Regions from separate parts of the Caldimonas aquatica genome, predicted to be linked through region 1. Evidence: predicted binding sites of a transcription regulator. Region 1 holds the regulator's gene; the other holds the start of a gene.
The links. The regulator FNR, encoded in region 1, switches genes on or off when oxygen is low (the NO sensors DNR and NnrR bind a similar motif). The targets are predictions, from matches to a motif close to TTGATNNNNATCAA.
Positions count from the first base shown of each region.

Region 1 (8,686 bases):
AGCCGGCCAAACGGCCGAGCTGGAACGACAGCAGGCGCGGCCGGGTGCACCCCACCCCGGCGGTCGCAGCGCCGCACATGGCCACGCAGTGAGGACTGCCGGCGAGCCCCATCAACAACGCGGTGAAGACGAGTCCCGAGACCATCAGATGATCTTGGAGAAGCGCTGGCGGCTGCGGTCGGCCTGGAGGTAGCGGTCGAACACCATCGCGATGCCACGCACGAAATACCACCCCATGGGCGTGACGCACACGCCGTCGGGCTCGATCGTGACCAACCCCTCCTCGGCCAGCGCCGCCAGCCGTTCCAGTTCGGCGGCGAAGTAGCGGCGGAAGTCGATGAGATACGAGACCTCGATCGACTCGAACACCACGTGCCCCTGGCACATCAGCGCCATGATGACCGCACGGCGCACGAGGTCGTCCCTGTCGAGCGCGAGACCGCGCACCACCGGGAAACGCCCCTGCGCGAGTGCATCATAGTACTCGGGCAGCGTCTTGGCATTTTGGCTGTAGGTGGCGCCGATGCGGCCGATGGCCGACACCCCCAGCCCGATCAGATCGCAGTCGGGCTGCGTGCTGTAGCCCTGGAAGTTGCGATGCAGCCGGCCCTGGCGCTTGGCCACGGCCAGCGCGTCGTCATGCAAGGCGAAGTGGTCCATGCCGATGTACGCATAGCCCCGGCCTAGGAAGCTGGCGATGGCCCCCGACAGCATCGAGATCCGGTCCTCAGCGCTCGGCAGCTCGCTGGCATCGATGCGGCGCTGAGGCTTGAAGCGCTCGGGCAGATGCGCATAGGCGTACAGCGCGATGCGGTCGGGACGCAGCTCGCCGACCTGCTCGAGCGTGCGGGCGAACGACGCCGGGGTCTGTCGCGGCAGTCCGTAGATCAGATCCACGTTGAGTGACTCGAAGCTCAGCTGGCGGGCGGCTGCCATCAGCTCGGCGACGCTCTCGCGAGACTGGGCCCTGTGGACCGCCTTCTGAACCTGGGGGTCGAAGTCCTGCACACCGAAGCTCAGCCGGTTGAAGCCGAGCCGCGCGAGATGTGCAAGACGATCGGGAGTGACGGTGCGAGGATCGACCTCGATAGAGTACTCGCCGCCGGGAACGAGCCGGAAAGCCCGGCGCAGGCTGCCCATCACGCGCTCCAGTTCCGCATCGGATAGGAAGGTGGGCGTGCCGCCTCCGAAATGTAGCTGGGATACGGCCTGCGCGGAGCCGAGCACCTCGCGGTGCATCGCGATTTCGCGGTCGAGCGCGTCCAGGTACTCGCCGGCGCGCTCGTGGTGCTTCGTGATCACCTTGTTGCAGGCGCAGTAGTAGCACACCGACTCGCAGAACGGGATGTGGACGTAGATCGACAACGGAGCGTGCAGCCCCCCCACCCCGCTGGCGCGTTGCTCCAGTGCCTGACGGTAGTGCGACTCCGTGAAGGCCTCCACGAACCTGTCGGCCGTGGGATACGACGTATAGCGAGGGCCGGGCACATCGAAGCGGGCCAGCAACTCGCGATCGAGAGGAGGAAGGACGGTCTCCATGGTGGCTCCACTGTGCCAAGGCAGAACTCCGGGGCGCTTGATCTGTCTCAAGGTCACGGTCGCTGCGACGCGAAAGAATCCCACCCGTACTTGAGGATGATCATGCTGCTCCACCGTGCCCGCTCCCGCTCCACTGTGATCCGGTCCGCGAGGCAGGAGTCCGTATGGGACGCGGGGTCACCTCGGGAAAGCCACGGCCATCCGATAATGGGTTCCACCGGAACTGCGAAGAAGATGATCAAACTCAACGAACTGAAGGTGGCCTGCTCCAGCTGCAATTTGCGGGAGCTGTGCTTGCCGGTGGGCCTGTCGCGCCCAGAGCTGGAAAAGCTCGACACGCTGGTTGCCACCCGCAGGGCGGTCAAGCGCGGTGAGGCGTTGTTCCACGCGGGCGATCCGTTCCAGTCCCTCTACGCCGTGCGCACCGGCTTCTTCAAGACCTGCATCTCCTCCGAGGACGGGCGGGATCAGGTGACCGGCTTCCAGATGGCCGGCGAGCTGCTGGGGCTGGACGCGATCAGCCAGGATCGCCACACCTGCGATGCGGTGGCCCTGGAAGACTCGCAGGTCTGCGTCATCCCCTACTCGCAGCTGGAGTCGCTTTCGCGTGAGTTCACCGAACTGCAGCACTCGTTCCACAAGATCATGAGTCGGGAGATCGTGCGCGACCACGGAGTGATGTTGCTCCTGGGCAGCATGCGCGCAGAAGAACGGCTTGCCGCCTTCCTGCTCAACCTGACGCAGCGCCTGCATGCGCGGGGCTTCTCTCCGTCTTCGCTGGTGCTGCGCATGACGCGCGAGGAGATCGGCAGCTATCTCGGCCTCAAGCTGGAGACGGTGAGCCGCACCTTCTCGAAGTTCCAGGACGAGGGGCTCCTGGAAGTCAAGCAGCGCCAGATTCGCATCTTGGACCAAGAAGGCCTGCAGAAGCTGGTCAACTCGGCCAACAACTGCTGAGCCTAGCCCTCGGGTGCGATGCGCTGCCGCCGCTGGCGGCGGGCCCGCCTTCTCGCTGACCCGCGGCTCTTCAGGACGCGGACCGGTGCTGCGGGCGCGGGCAAGCAGGAGGGCGCTGATCCGCCGTCAGAGGACAGCGGTTGACCTCGAAGGGCGAGCGCGCCAGCAAGGTCGTCAGCATGCTGGACAGCATCGTGGCCGCCCAGAAAAGGAAGAAGGCCAGGGTGTAGATCGCCATCGGCGACAACTCGATCGCGCCGCCACCGAGCCAGTGCAGGTCACGCGGGTCGACGAAGGCGAACACCAACATCTCGATCAGGCCCGCCACCAGAAACGCGGGCCAGGCGATCCACATCCACCGCTGCGCCATCCATGCACTCCTTCGGCGGCGCATCGTCGCGCCGCCTGATCCTTTGAGGGCTCATCGCCCGGGCGTTCCACCCGTGGCCGCGTGGTTGCGGACCTCGAGCGCGGGGCGGACGGCCGGGGCTTCCGACGCCGCGGCCTGGCGCTCGGCCATGGTCTTGTTGATCTCCAGTCCACGACGGTAGTAGTCGGGATCGACCACCGGATCAGGACGCGACACCGCCAAGACGAGGGTCGCCACGCCGGCCAGGATGACGGCCGCAGGTCCGCCCACCACGAGCCACATCATAGGTTCGCGCCACCATGCGCGGGGCTGGGTTTTGGAGGGTTCGAGGGTTTTCATGGGGGCTCCTGCGTTCAGCGCGGCACCAGGAAGGTGGACTTCTCGTGCACCGTGCGAGCGGCCTCCTCGCCGTCCGGCAACCGCTCGATAGCGAACTGGATGGGGCTGGAGCGCCCGGCCAGCTCGGCGGCAGACTCCGGGGGGACCTGCACACGAACGGCCACCCAGCGGGATTCGGCCGGTGCGATGTCGACCTGCGAGTGCGAGGCGACCGAGATGCCGGCGATGCCTTCCACCGAGATCCGGTAGCGCTGCTCGCGCTCGGTGCTGTTCATGATCTGCAGCCGGTACACGTTCTCGACGCGGCCGTCCTCCACGATGCGGGCAAGGGCACCCCGGTCTCGGATGACGTCGACCTTGAACGGGCTGCGCAGCGCGATGCTCGCGACGAAGGCGAGGCTGATGCCGAGCAAGATCGCGCCGTAGATCAGCACCCGCGGGCGCAGTACCCGGCGAAACATCTGGGCGCGTGTCCACCCGTGCTCCATGCCGTTCTCGGTGGAGTAGCGGATGAGCCCGCGCTCGTAGCCCATCTTGTCCATCACGCCGTTGCAGACGTCGATGCATGCGGCGCAGCCGATGCATTCGTACTGCAGGCCGTCACGGATGTCGATGCCGGTGGGGCAGACTTGCACACACAGCGTGCAGTCGATGCAGTCGCCCAACCCCGCCGCCTTTGGATCGATCTTGCGCGAGCGCGAGCCACGGGGCTCGCCGCGTTGCGTGTCGTAGGTGATGATCATCGTGTCCTTGTCGAACATCGCGCTCTGGAAGCGCGCGTAAGGACACATGTACTTGCAGACCTGCTCGCGCATGTAGCCGGCATTGCCGTACGTTGCGAAGCCGTAGAAGAACACCCAGAAGGTCTCCCAGGGGCCGAGGGCGAAGCTCGCGGCAGCCGCTATCAACTCGCGCACGGGGGTGAAGTAGCCGACGAAGGTGAAACCGGTCCACAACGCGATCGCGATCCACGCCGCCTGCTTGGCCGTCTTGCGCCAGATCTTCTCGAAGGTCCAGGGGCCTTCGTCAAGCCGCATTCTCGCGATCCGGTCGCCTTCGATGCGGCGCTCGACCCACATGAAGATCTCGGTGTAGACGGTCTGCGGGCATGCGTAACCGCACCACAGGCGCCCTGCCACGGCCGTGAAGAAAAACAGCCCGAGCGCCGAGATGACGAGCAACGCGGTGAGGTAGATGAAGTCCTGCGGGTACAAGACGAGGTTGAAGATGTAGAACCTGCGCGACAGCAGGTCAAATAGCACGGCCTGCCGGCCGTTCCATTCGAGCCACGGCAGGCCGTAGAAGATGAGCTGCGTGAACCACACCAGCGCCCACCGCCACCCCGCGAACCACCCGCTCACCGAGCGCGCGTAGATCTTTTTTTGCTTGGCATACAGCGAGACGACCTGTTCGGACGTCTCGCCGTGGGCGGGAACCGGCTGGATGGGGATGGTGTGAGGGTTGCGTTTCACTTGGGAACTCGCGGCCGGGGCACACGGCCCCGGCAGGAACTGCTGATCGCCAGCGGGCATCCGTTCATTGCGCGTTGACAGTGCGTGTGCTGGCCGCAGGGCCGTTGGAGAAGCCCCAGACGTAGGCGGCGAGGACTCGAATCTGCGCCGGCGTCAGCTTGTCGGCGTGAGCGGGCATCTGGTTGTCCTTGCCGTTGGTGATAATGTTGATGATCGCCTGTTCGCCCCAACCGTGCAGCCAGACCTTGTCGGTGAGGTTGGGCGCACCGAGAGCCTGGTTGCCCTTGCCATCGGCCCCGTGGCAGGCGGCACACGCGCCGAACTTGGCCTTGCCGAGCTGGGCCGCGATCGCGTTGTGGGGGCTGCCGGACAGGCTCAGGACATAGTGCGCCACGTTGCGCACGTCCTGCGCGCCGCCCACGGCGGCGGCCATCGGCGGCATGACGCCATGACGCCCCTTCGCGATGGACTCCATGATCGTCTCGTGATTGCCGCCATAGAGCCAGTCCGTGTCGGTCAGGTTGGGGAAACCCTTGCTGCCACGCGCATCCGAGCCGTGGCACTGCGCGCAGTTGTTGACGAAGATCCGCTCGCCGATGGCCATGGCCTGCGGGTCCTGCACGAGCTGTTCGGCGTTCATGCCCTCGAAACGCGCATACAGCGGCTCAATCTGTGCACGGGCCTTCTCCATCTCGGCCTGGTACTGGGTGGCTTGGCTCCATCCGAGCTTGCCCTGGTAGCTGCCCAGGCCCGGATAGAACACGAGGTAGGCGGCGGCAAAGACGATGGTCAGCACGAACAAGCCCATCCACCACCGCGGCAGCGGGTTGTTGAGTTCGCGCAGATCTCCGTCCCACACGTGGCCGGTGGTGTTGTCGCCTGCCATCACCTTGCGCTTGCTTGCCACGATGAGGAGCAGCAGGCACGCTGCGATGCTGACGACAGTGGTGACGGCGATGAAGACCGACCAGCCGTTGCTGAAGAAGTCGCTCATGAAGTTCTCCTCGGGCCGGTCACTCGGACTGGAACGGCAATTGGGCCGCTTCCTCGAAGCGGCTGCGGTTGCGTCGGGCATATGCCCAGCCGCAGATGCCGAGGAAGACCAGCAACGAGACGACCGTCACGATGGAACGAAGATCGTTGATGTCCAGGTGCATGGCGGCCTCCTTACTTGACGTGGGTGCCGAGCGACTGCAAGTACGCCACCACGGCGTCGAGCTCGGTCTTGCCCTTGACGGCCTCGGCCGCGCCGGCGATGTCCTCGTCGGTGTAGGGCACGCCCAGGGTGCGCAGCGCCTTCATCTTGGGGGCCATCTCGGCCGGGTTGAGCGGGCTGGTCGCCAGCCACGGGTACGCGGGCATGTTGGACTCGGGCACCACGTCGCGCGGATTGATCAGGTGCACGCGGTGCCACTCGTCGCTGTAGCGGCCGCCGACGCGATGCAGGTCCGGGCCGGTGCGCTTGGACCCCCACTGGAACGGGTGGTCGTAGACGAACTCACCGGCCACCGAGTAGTGGCCGTAGCGCAGCGTCTCGGCGCGGAACGGACGCACCATCTGCGAATGGCAGTTGTAGCAACCCTCGCGGATGTACACGTCGCGCCCGGCGAGTTGCAGCGCCGTATAGGGCTTGAGCCCGGCCACCGGCTCGGTGGTGGATCGCTGGAAGAACAGGGGCACGATCTCCACGAGCCCGCCGACCGAGACGACGAGCACGATAAGCAAGATCATGAGGAAGTTGTTGGTCTCGATCTTCTCGTGCGAGAAGGTCGGAATCTTCTGTTGGTCAGCCATTTGACGTTCCTTCGCGGTCTCAGGCGCGGGCGGGGACGGCCGGCACTTGTCCGGCGGCCGAACGGCCAGCCAGCGCGGTCATCACCGTGTTCCAAGCCATGATGCACATGCCCCCCAGATACAGCAGGCCACCGGCCAGACGGATCATGTAGAAGGGGTAGGTCGCTTTCACGCTTTCGACGAAGCTGTAGGTCAGCGTGCCGTCGGCGTTGATCGACCGCCACATCAGGCCCTGCATCACGCCGGCGATCCACATCGCAGCGATGTAGAGCACGATGCCGATGGTGGCCACCCAGAAGTGCAACTCGATCGCACGCACGCTGTACATCTTCTTCTGGCCGAACAGGCGCGGGATGAGGTAGTACAGGGAGCCCATCGAGATGAGGCCCACCCAGCCCAGCGCACCCGAGTGCACGTGGCCGATCGTCCAGTCGGTGTAGTGGGACAGCGCGTTGACCGTCTTGATCGACATCATCGGACCTTCGAAGGTCGACATGCCGTAGAACGACAGCGAGACGATCAGGAACTTGAGGATCGGGTCTTCACGCAGCTTGTACCAAGCCCCGGAGAGGGTCATGATGCCGTTGATCATGCCGCCCCAGGAGGGTGCCAGCAGGATCAGCGAGAACAGCATGCCGATCGACTGGGCCCAGTCGGGCAGCGCCGTGTAGTGCAGGTGGTGCGGACCGGCCCACATGTAGGTGAAGATCAGCGCCCAGAAGTGCACGATCGACAGGCGATACGAATACACCGGGCGCTCGGCCTGCTTGGGGATGAAGTAGTACATCATCCCCAGGAACCCCGCGGTCAGGAAGAAGCCGACCGCGTTGTGGCCGTACCACCACTGCACCATCGCGTCCTGCACGCCCGCATAGGCCGAGTAGCTCTTCATGAAGCCCACCGGCATCGCCGCGCTGTTGACGATGTGCAGCAAGGCCACGGCGAGGATGAAGCCGCCGTAGAACCAATTGGCCACGTAGATGTGCCGGACCTTGCGGATACCGACCGTGCCGAAGAACACGATGGCATACGCCACCCACACGAGCGCGATCAGGATGTCGATCGGCCACTCGAGCTCGGCGTACTCCTTGCCGCTGGTGTAGCCCAGGGGCAGCGAGACGGCGGCCGCGACGATGACGGCTTGCCAGCCCCAGAAAGTGAACGCGGCGAGCTTGTCGGAGATCAGCCGCACCTGGCAGGTGCGCTGCACGACGTAGTAGCTGGTAGCGAACAGCGCGCAGCCGCCGAAGGCGAAGATGACGGCGTTGGTGTGCAGCGGTCGCAAGCGTCCATAGCTCAGCCACGGAATGCCGAAATTGAGTTCGGGCCAGGTGAGTTGTGCCGCAATCCACACCCCCACCAGCATCCCGACCACACCCCAGACCACCGCCATCACGGCGAACTGACGCACGACCTTGTCGTTGTAGTTCACGCTCGGCGCGGTCGCAATCGACGGAGTAGCGCTCATGGAACCTCTCTTGGAAAAGTCTGAAGTCATTGTTCGCGAGAGGGTTTCCCGCGACCTTGATCGGCGTCAACCGATCCCCTGTCTGGGCCGTCTTCGTCCCAGAGAATGCGCTCCCCCTCTCGTTCGACGTTGTCGAATTGGCCGCCGAACAAGGCCCATGCGAAAAGCGCGATGATCAGCAGCACCAGCACCACCGACAGCGGCACGAGGAGGAACAGCACGTCCATGGCTTACGCCTCCACGGCCACCGCCGCATGCGGAAGGGCTCGTGCAGATGCAGGGGATGCCTGACGATTGAGTCGCCAGGCGTTGAGGACGACGAGCAACGAACTCGCGGCCATCCCGAGGCCGGCCACCCACGGAGGCAGCCACCCCACCAGCGCGAGCGGGATGCTCACCGCGTTGTAGCCGGCGGCCCAGGCCAGGTTCTGTCGGATCACCGAGACCATGCGCCGCGCCAGCACGCGCGCCTCGACCACCGCCGCCAAACGGTTGCCGAGCAGGACGAGATCGCCTTGCATGCGGGCCAGGTCGGCCCCCTGCCCCATGGCCACCGAGACGTCCGCCCGCGCCAGCACCGGCGCGTCGTTGAGCCCGTCGCCGACCATCACGACGCGATGGCCCTGCGCCTGCAGCCGCTCGACGAACTGCAGCTTGCTCTGGGGCGTGGCTTGCGCTTCGATCCGATCCACCCCGAGCGATGCCGCGACACGGCGCGCCGCCTCGGCGCGATCGCCCGAGAGCAGC
Region 1 is NZ_CP110257.1:2,022,653-2,031,338, forward strand. It holds gene OMP39_RS09155 (sulfite exporter TauE/SafE family protein) at 1-145, opposite strand, end outside; gene hemN (oxygen-independent coproporphyrinogen III oxidase) at 145-1,539, opposite strand; gene fnr (fumarate/nitrate reduction transcriptional regulator Fnr) at 1,774-2,496, shown strand; gene OMP39_RS09170 (hypothetical protein) at 2,567-2,866, opposite strand; gene OMP39_RS09175 (FixH family protein) at 2,918-3,205, opposite strand; gene ccoG (cytochrome c oxidase accessory protein CcoG) at 3,220-4,737, opposite strand; gene ccoP (cytochrome-c oxidase, cbb3-type subunit III) at 4,742-5,671, opposite strand; gene OMP39_RS09190 (cbb3-type cytochrome oxidase subunit 3) at 5,691-5,834, opposite strand; gene ccoO (cytochrome-c oxidase, cbb3-type subunit II) at 5,845-6,471, opposite strand; gene ccoN (cytochrome-c oxidase, cbb3-type subunit I) at 6,491-7,939, opposite strand; partial or broken gene ccoS (cbb3-type cytochrome oxidase assembly protein CcoS) at 8,035-8,166, opposite strand; gene OMP39_RS09210 (heavy metal translocating P-type ATPase) at 8,170-8,686, opposite strand, start outside.

Region 2 (7,161 bases), 590 kb from region 1:
ATCAAGACGACCATCACCATCAGCAATAAGCTCGGCCTCCATGCGCGGGCCTCGGCCAAGCTCACGAAGCTGGCCGCCTCCTACAAGAGCGAGGTGTTCATGAGCCGTAACGGCCGGCGCGTCAATGCCAAGAGCATCATGGGCGTGATGATGCTGGCCGCCGGCCTCGGCTGCGAGGTCGAGATCGAGACGCAAGGCGAGGACGAACGCGAGGCGATGGACGCCATCGTCGCGCTGATCAACGACAGGTTCGGCGAAGGCGAGTGAAGTCGGCCCGGTGCCGGCCTCACCCGTCGGTGCTGTCGCTGGCAAGGTAATCCGCCACCGCGCGGCGCGCCTGCGCAAGGGCTCGCTCGAGGGCGTCGACGTCGTCCGCGGACAGCCGGCCTCCGCCGACGAACCGCGGCTCGATCCGGCGCGACACCGCCTCCAGCGCACGCAGCCCCAGACTGGCCGCGACCCCCTTCAGGCTGTGCACCTGGCGCCGCTGCTCGGCCGCCGGCTCGCGCCCGGAGACCGCCGGCTCCCGGTACATCTCGGCGAAGCGCTCCAGCGCCCGCCGGTACAGCGAAGGCATGCCCCCACACACGCGCAGCCCCTGGGCGGGGTCCAGCACGGACGCGGCGCGGCCCTCGGAACCGGCCTCCGGCCTGGACGCCGGCAGATCGTGCGTCGAGCCGCGCAGGCCGTTCGGGCCGGCGCCCGGCTTGGTCCAGCGCGCCAAGGTGCGCACCAGCAGGCCGGAGTCGATGGGCTTGGTCAGATGCTCGTTCATCCCGGCGCGCAGCGAGAGCTCGCGGTCGCCGGCCATGGCATGCGCGGTCATCGCCACGATGGGCAGCTCGGCGAAGCGGCCGCCGAGGGCCCGGATCGCCTCGGTGGCCTCGAGGCCGTCCATCTCGGGCATCTGGACATCCATCAGCACCAGGTCGAAGTGCTGGCGCTGCACCTCGCGCACGGCCTGGGCCCCGGTGCCGACCGTGGTCACTTCGACGCCGGCGCGCTCGAGGATCTCGCACGCCAGTTCCTGGTTCAGAGGGTTGTCCTCGGCCAGCAGCACGCGCACACCGGCCAGAGGGGCGCTGTCGCGCGCCACGGCAGGCGCCAGCGGCTGCGGCGCCTGGCCGTGCAGCGCCGCGCACAAGCGCCCCGGCAGCACCGGTTTCAGCAGACAGCCTTGCCACCCCAGACGCTCGATGTCGGGCCGCAGCTCGTCTTGCTCCAGCAGGCCGCAGACGAGGTGCACGCGCGGCCTGGGCCCGGGCCGCGACGCATGTGCGCTCCACCACCCGAGCCACGATGAGCGCGACGCCTGGAACAGCGCCGCATCGAGCAGGACGACGACGGGTGCAGAGGCGGCCTCGCCCGGTAGATCGTCGGCGGCAGCGAGCCCGAGAGCCGCGGGCTGCGGCTCGGCCGGGGCCACGACGCGGTGACCCCACGCTTGGAGCCATTGCTCCACCGCGGCCCGGCGGGTCCCGCACGCATCGAAGACCACCACGGTGTGAGGCACCGCACACCCGCAGGCAGCATGCACCCACGAGACGGGCGCGTGCGTGGGCACGCCGAGCGCGAGTTCGAACCAGAAGGTGGACCCGTGGCCCGGCTGGGAATGCAGACCCATCGCGCCCCCCATGAACTCCACCAGCCGCCGGGAGATGACCAGGCCGAGGCCGGTGCCGCCGAACCGCCGCGTGGTGGAGGCATCGGCTTGGGTGAAGGGCTCGAAGAGCCGCGATTGCTGGTCGGCGTCCAGCCCGATGCCGGTGTCGCACACTTCGAAACGCAGCCGTGTGCCGGTGCTCTGCGGCCGGTCGGCCTCGCGCACGCGCAGCACGATGCTGCCCTGCTCCGTGAACTTGACCGCATTGGACAGCAGGTTCGACAGCACCTGCCCCAACCGGGTGGGATCGCCCACATGGTGCGCGGGCAGGCTCGCCGGCACGTCGACGACGAGCTCGAGACCCTTGGCGGCGGCTTGAGGGGCGACGAGGTCCAGCGAGCGCTCCAGCAGATCCTCGAGCGCGAACTCGGTGTGCTCGATCTGCAGCTTGCCCGCTTCGATCTTGGAGAAGTCGAGCAGGTCGTTGAGGACGCCCAGCAACTGCCGCGCCGCCTGATGGGCCTTGGCGACGTACGCCTGCTCGCGCGCCTCGAGCCGCCCTTGCAGCGCCAGCTCCGTCATGCCGATGATGCCGTTCATCGGCGTGCGGATCTCGTGGCTCACGTTGGCGAGGAACTCGCTCTTGAGGCGGCTGGCTTCCACGGCCGCGAGACGCGCCCGTTCGATCGCCTCGGTGGCGCGGTGCTGGTCGGTCACATCGAAGGTGACCCCGACGATGCGTTCGATGCGGCCGATCTCGTCGCGCACCTGGCGCGCGGCGCTGCGCAGGTGTCGAACCTCGCCGTCGGGCCGGACGATGCGGAACTCGCCCACGCCCTGCAGCTCGCCCCGGCGCGTGCGCGCGGTGTCGCGCATGACGCGCTCGCGATCGTCGAGGTGGATCATGGCCTCCCACTGCGCATCGCTCAGGCCCTCGGGTCGAGGAGCAAGGCCGTAGATGCGGTACAGCTCGTCGTTCCACTCGCGTCGGCCGTCGCGCAGATCCACCATCCACACGCCCATGCCGGAGACCGACAGGGCCAGCGTGAGCCGCGCGGCGAGCTCCTCCATGCGGCGAGCCGTCTCGCGTTGCTCGGTCACGTCCAAGTCCAGCCCGACCGAGCGCAGCAGGCGGCCCTGCTCGTCGCGCTCGTTGCGCCCGGTACAGCGGATGTGCCGGCGCACACCGTCCGGCCGCTCGATGGTGTACTCCAGGGCATACGTGGAGCATCGCGGGTCGCGCAGGCAGGCGTGCCACCGCTCGAGGGTGGTCTCGCGGTCCGCGGGCACGATCAGCCGCTCCCACGCCGAGGGGTCGGCGTTCAGGTCGAGACCGTAGAGCTCAGCGCCCCGCTCGTCCCACTGCAGGCGGCCCGTCGCGGCGTCGAGCTCCCACACCGAAGCCTGGACCGCAGACAGCGCCACCGTCAGCCGTTCGTTCGTCTCCTGCAGCGCGTGCCGCGCGCGCACGTCGCCGGTCACATCCACATCCATGCCCACCGCCCGCCGTGCGCGCCCCTGCGCATCGCGCTCGACTTGCACGAGGGTGCGCAGGTGTCGTGACTGCCCACCGGGCAGGCGCAACGAGAAGACCGCTTCGAGGCTGTCTTCGTCGCCGTGCACGATGCGCTCGACGAAGCGGCGGTACTCCTCCTGCTGGGCCGGCTCGACGAGCGGCAGCACGTCCTCGAAGCGATGGACCAGCCGGTCGTCGGGCCAGCCGAGAAGCGACGGCAGGTCCTTGTCACGCACCACGAAGCCGGTCGTGCCGTCGTACTCCCACAAGGAGCCGCGAACGGCGCGCACCGCCAGGTTGCGCCGCTGCAGCGCGGCCTCCTGTCGCTGCCGCGACTGCATTTCCTGCGTCACGTCGCGATCGAGGCCCACCAGTCGTCTCGCCTGTCCCGTCTCGTCGCGCTCGACGTAGAAGCAGGTGTGGACCCACCGCACGGCGCCATCGGGCCGGAGGACGCGAACCACCTGCTCCTGACGGTCCGTCCCCTGGACCGCATGCCAGAAGGCGGCCTCGTGACGCTTGCGGTCGTCGGGGTGCAGCACGCGGTACCAGTCGTCCACCGGCCGTTCTCCGGCCTGACCGGCCAGCCCGTAGATACGTGCTTCCTGCGCGTCGTAGCTGAAGCGGCGCTGCTGCACGTCGTAGTCCCAAGAGCCGAACTGCCCGGCCTGCACGGCGGTCGCCAGGCGCTGGTGCACTTCGCGCAGCTCCGCCTCGCGTTCTCGTATCAGGCGTTGTTCCTGCTCGGCGTGCTGCCACCGTGCCATGTGCCGCCGCAACACCAGCAACACCAGGCACAGCATCACCGCGAACTCGGTGAACACCCAGGCCTGGTTCCACGGCGAGATCGCGCGCGGTCCGAGGGCTGCGCCGTGCGATTGAAGATAGGCGAGCAGGAACATCGCCGCCGAGGCCATCGCCGCCACGCCCAGCCCTGCGCGCGCGCCGAACAGGAAGGTCGAGAAGACGATGGGCAGCAGCAGCACCAGCGATTGCACCGCCTGAACCGTGCCGAGCACGACGATCCACGCGAGACTGCCGACGAGCGCGAGCCCCAGTGCCACCCAGGGGACGGCCGGTGAATACCGGCGCCGCGCCCAGTACCGCAAGGTCACGGCCACGACGGCCAACCCCACCGACACCGTGAGCGAGGCCGACGAGGCCGCCGGCATCAACAGGATCGTCAGAACGACGGCCCCTGCCGCGACCACGGCGATCACGCCCAGCGTGTCCACCGCGAGTTCCTGCACCTGATCGGCGGGCAAGGACGCGCGCCGCTCCCGCACCAACTCCAGCAACCCCCGCCACGGTGCGGCGGGCGCGCGGTGTGAGGAGTCGGCAGGAGCGGGCATGGGCTGTGAGCGGCTCGGGCGGGGGCCGCGATCGGCGGGCAGCGCGAGGAAGTTACCACGCGGGCACGAGGCCAGAGGCCGGAAAACCCCTCAATGGCCGCAATCCCATTCACTTTCCGGACGTTCGGCGTGCCGTGCAGCCCGGGCAGGGTCGTCACGCCGCCGTCACGGGGCGTTCACGGCCGCGTCACGGCCCCCGCCTAGCCTGGAGGTCCTAGAACGAGGAGCACTGCATGAGGGACCTGCCGCTGCCGACGCTGCCGATTTCCGAGATCCGGGCCCCGCGGAGGTCCCTTCACCGCGGCTCGACGCCGGTGGACACTGCCAAACTGGTGGTGGCTTGGGCGCGCCATGCCGACGAAGTTCTGGAAGCCCAGAGGCTGAGGTACCTGGTCTTCGGCGAGGAAATGGGGGCCCGCCTGACGTGCCCGAAAGGCACGCCGCCCGGACACGACGTGGACGTCTTCGATGCCTACTGCGAGCATCTGCTGGTGCGTGCCGTCGATGCGCAAGGGGCCGCCCCGGTGGTCGGGACTTACCGGGTGCTCACGCCCGCCGCGGCCCGCCGCATCGGCGGCCTGTACAGCGAGACGGAGTTCGACCTCACTCGCCTGCGCGGCCTGCGCCCTCGCATGGTCGAACTCGGCCGCTCCTGCGTGCACCCCGAACACCGCTCGGGCGCGGTGATCCTCGCCCTGTGGGGCGCGCTCGCCCAGTTCATGGTGCACAACCACCTGGACACGATGATCGGCTGCGCCAGTGTCAGCATGCGCGACGGCGGACACGTGGCCGCGAGCCTGTGGGAGCAACTGCGGCACTCGCACCTTGCGCCGATCGAGTACCGCGTGCAGCCGCGGCTGTGCCTGCCGGTGGAGGAACTGCGACGCGACCTCGCGGTGGAGCCACCGGCGTTGATCAAGGGCTACCTGCGGTGCGGCGCCCGCATCCTCGGGGCGCCGGCCTGGGACCCGGACTTCAACACGGCCGATTTGCCGATGATGATGCGCATCGGCGATCTGCCGGTGAAGTACCGCCGGCACTTTCTGGGGGCCTGAAGCCCTTCGAGGCGGCGGCGCGGACACGGGCCGGTCGCCCGGCCCGCTGCGCCATCAGAACCGGAAGCCCACCCCCACGCCGACCAGCAGCGGGTCGACCTTGAAGGTGCCGAGCTTGGCGCCGCCCGCCTTGACGTCTGTGCGGATCTGCACCTTCTTCACGTCCAGGTTCAGGTAGACGTTCTTGCTGATCTCGTAATCGGCACCGACTTGCAGCGCCAGGCCGAAGCTGTCCTTGTCGATGGTGACGCCGGCGGGCAGGTCCACGTTGGAGAAGCGCGTGTAGTTGAGGCCCGCGCCGACGTAGGGCTTGAACGCGCCCATGCCGTCGAAGTGGTACTGCACCGTGAGCGTGGGCGGCAGGTGCTTGAGCGAGCCGATCTCGGTGCCGCCCGCGCGCACGTCGTGCTTCTGCGGGTAGGTGAGGATGAGCTCGGCGGCGAGGTTGGGCGTGAAGAAGTAGGAGACGTCGACTTCCGGAATGACCTTGTCGTTCACGCTCAGGTCCAAGCCCGTGGAGTCCTTGTTGGCGCTGTCCAGATTGACGGCGCGCACGCGCACCAGCCAGGGCGAGGGCTCGGCGGCCTGTGCACCGAGAGAGGCGAAGCTGGCCGCGGCCACGAGAGCGAGGAGGCTGTACTTGGCTTTCATGTCTTGGGTATCGAGGTCCAGGGAACATTCCCGCCCCTATTCCATGACACCCGTAGGGGGAATTCGTTGCGGTGCATCAACGCCCGCGACCCCTGGGTTTACCCGGATCCGAAGCTTTGAGCTGGGTCAACGCCACACCGACGAGGCGCGGCGGGCGCGCAGCGCGCGCGCGAGGCCCCACACCGCGCCGCCCGCCGCAAACACCGCCCAGGCCCACAGCACCAGCCGGTTGAGCGTCGCCTCACGGCTCGGCTCGAACCAGCCGAGCCCCAAGGCCTCCACCGCCACGGCGCCAAGGTAGAGCCCCAACCCCAGGAGCAGGCTGCCCGCCAGCGCCCCCACCACCACGTATCCCAACGACCGCATCTGTTCTTCCCGTTCGGCCTCGGCGCCGGTGCGACTTCGCCGGCGCGTCTTGAAAACGGGCAAGGCTAGCGGCCGACCCGAACGCGGGGGTGTACGCGCCTCTCACACGTGAGCAATTGCGTCGGCAGGCGCGCCTTGCTTACGAGCGGTTTCCACGCGGGGGGGAGGTCCCGCTCACGCGAACTTGCGCTGCGACGGGGCAGGCGGGTCCCACTGGTAGAGCCAGGTTTCGGTGAGCGCCTGGCCGTTGCAGCGCAGGTACAGGCGCAGGTCGATGGGCTGCGTGCTCTCGTCCGTCGGACGCAGGTCGAACATCGCGCGGTAGCCGCGGATGGAGTGCAGTGGCCGGGCCGAGGTGATTTCGATCTTGCCGCGCGAGGCCGTGATGACCGGCTCGACCACCGCGTCCTTGCCCAGCAACGCGAGGTCGCCGCCTGCGAAGTCCACCGCGAAGCGCCACGAGAAGTACTTGCGCGGTTGCCCGACGATGCCTCCGATGCCCGTGCGGGTGGCGACGCAGCGGGCGACGCCCGGCTTGACGGGGCTGTCGGCGCCCCAATGCAGGCGGTAGCCGAACAGCAGTTCCTGCCCCGGCTGCGGCTTGTCCTGCGGGTTCCA
Region 2 is NZ_CP110257.1:2,608,996-2,616,156, forward strand. It holds gene OMP39_RS11890 (PTS sugar transporter subunit IIA) at 1-1, shown strand, start outside; gene OMP39_RS11895 (HPr family phosphocarrier protein) at 1-267, shown strand, start outside; gene OMP39_RS11900 (PAS domain-containing protein) at 287-4,471, opposite strand; gene OMP39_RS11905 (GNAT family N-acetyltransferase) at 4,705-5,526, shown strand; gene OMP39_RS11910 (OmpW/AlkL family protein) at 5,581-6,177, opposite strand; gene OMP39_RS11915 (hypothetical protein) at 6,304-6,543, opposite strand; gene OMP39_RS11920 (OpgD/OpgG family glucan biosynthesis protein) at 6,718-7,161, opposite strand, start outside.
Region 2: OMP39_RS11910 (OmpW/AlkL family protein) is a predicted target of FNR. The motif match lies at 6,244-6,257, and genes of this name have one in related genera.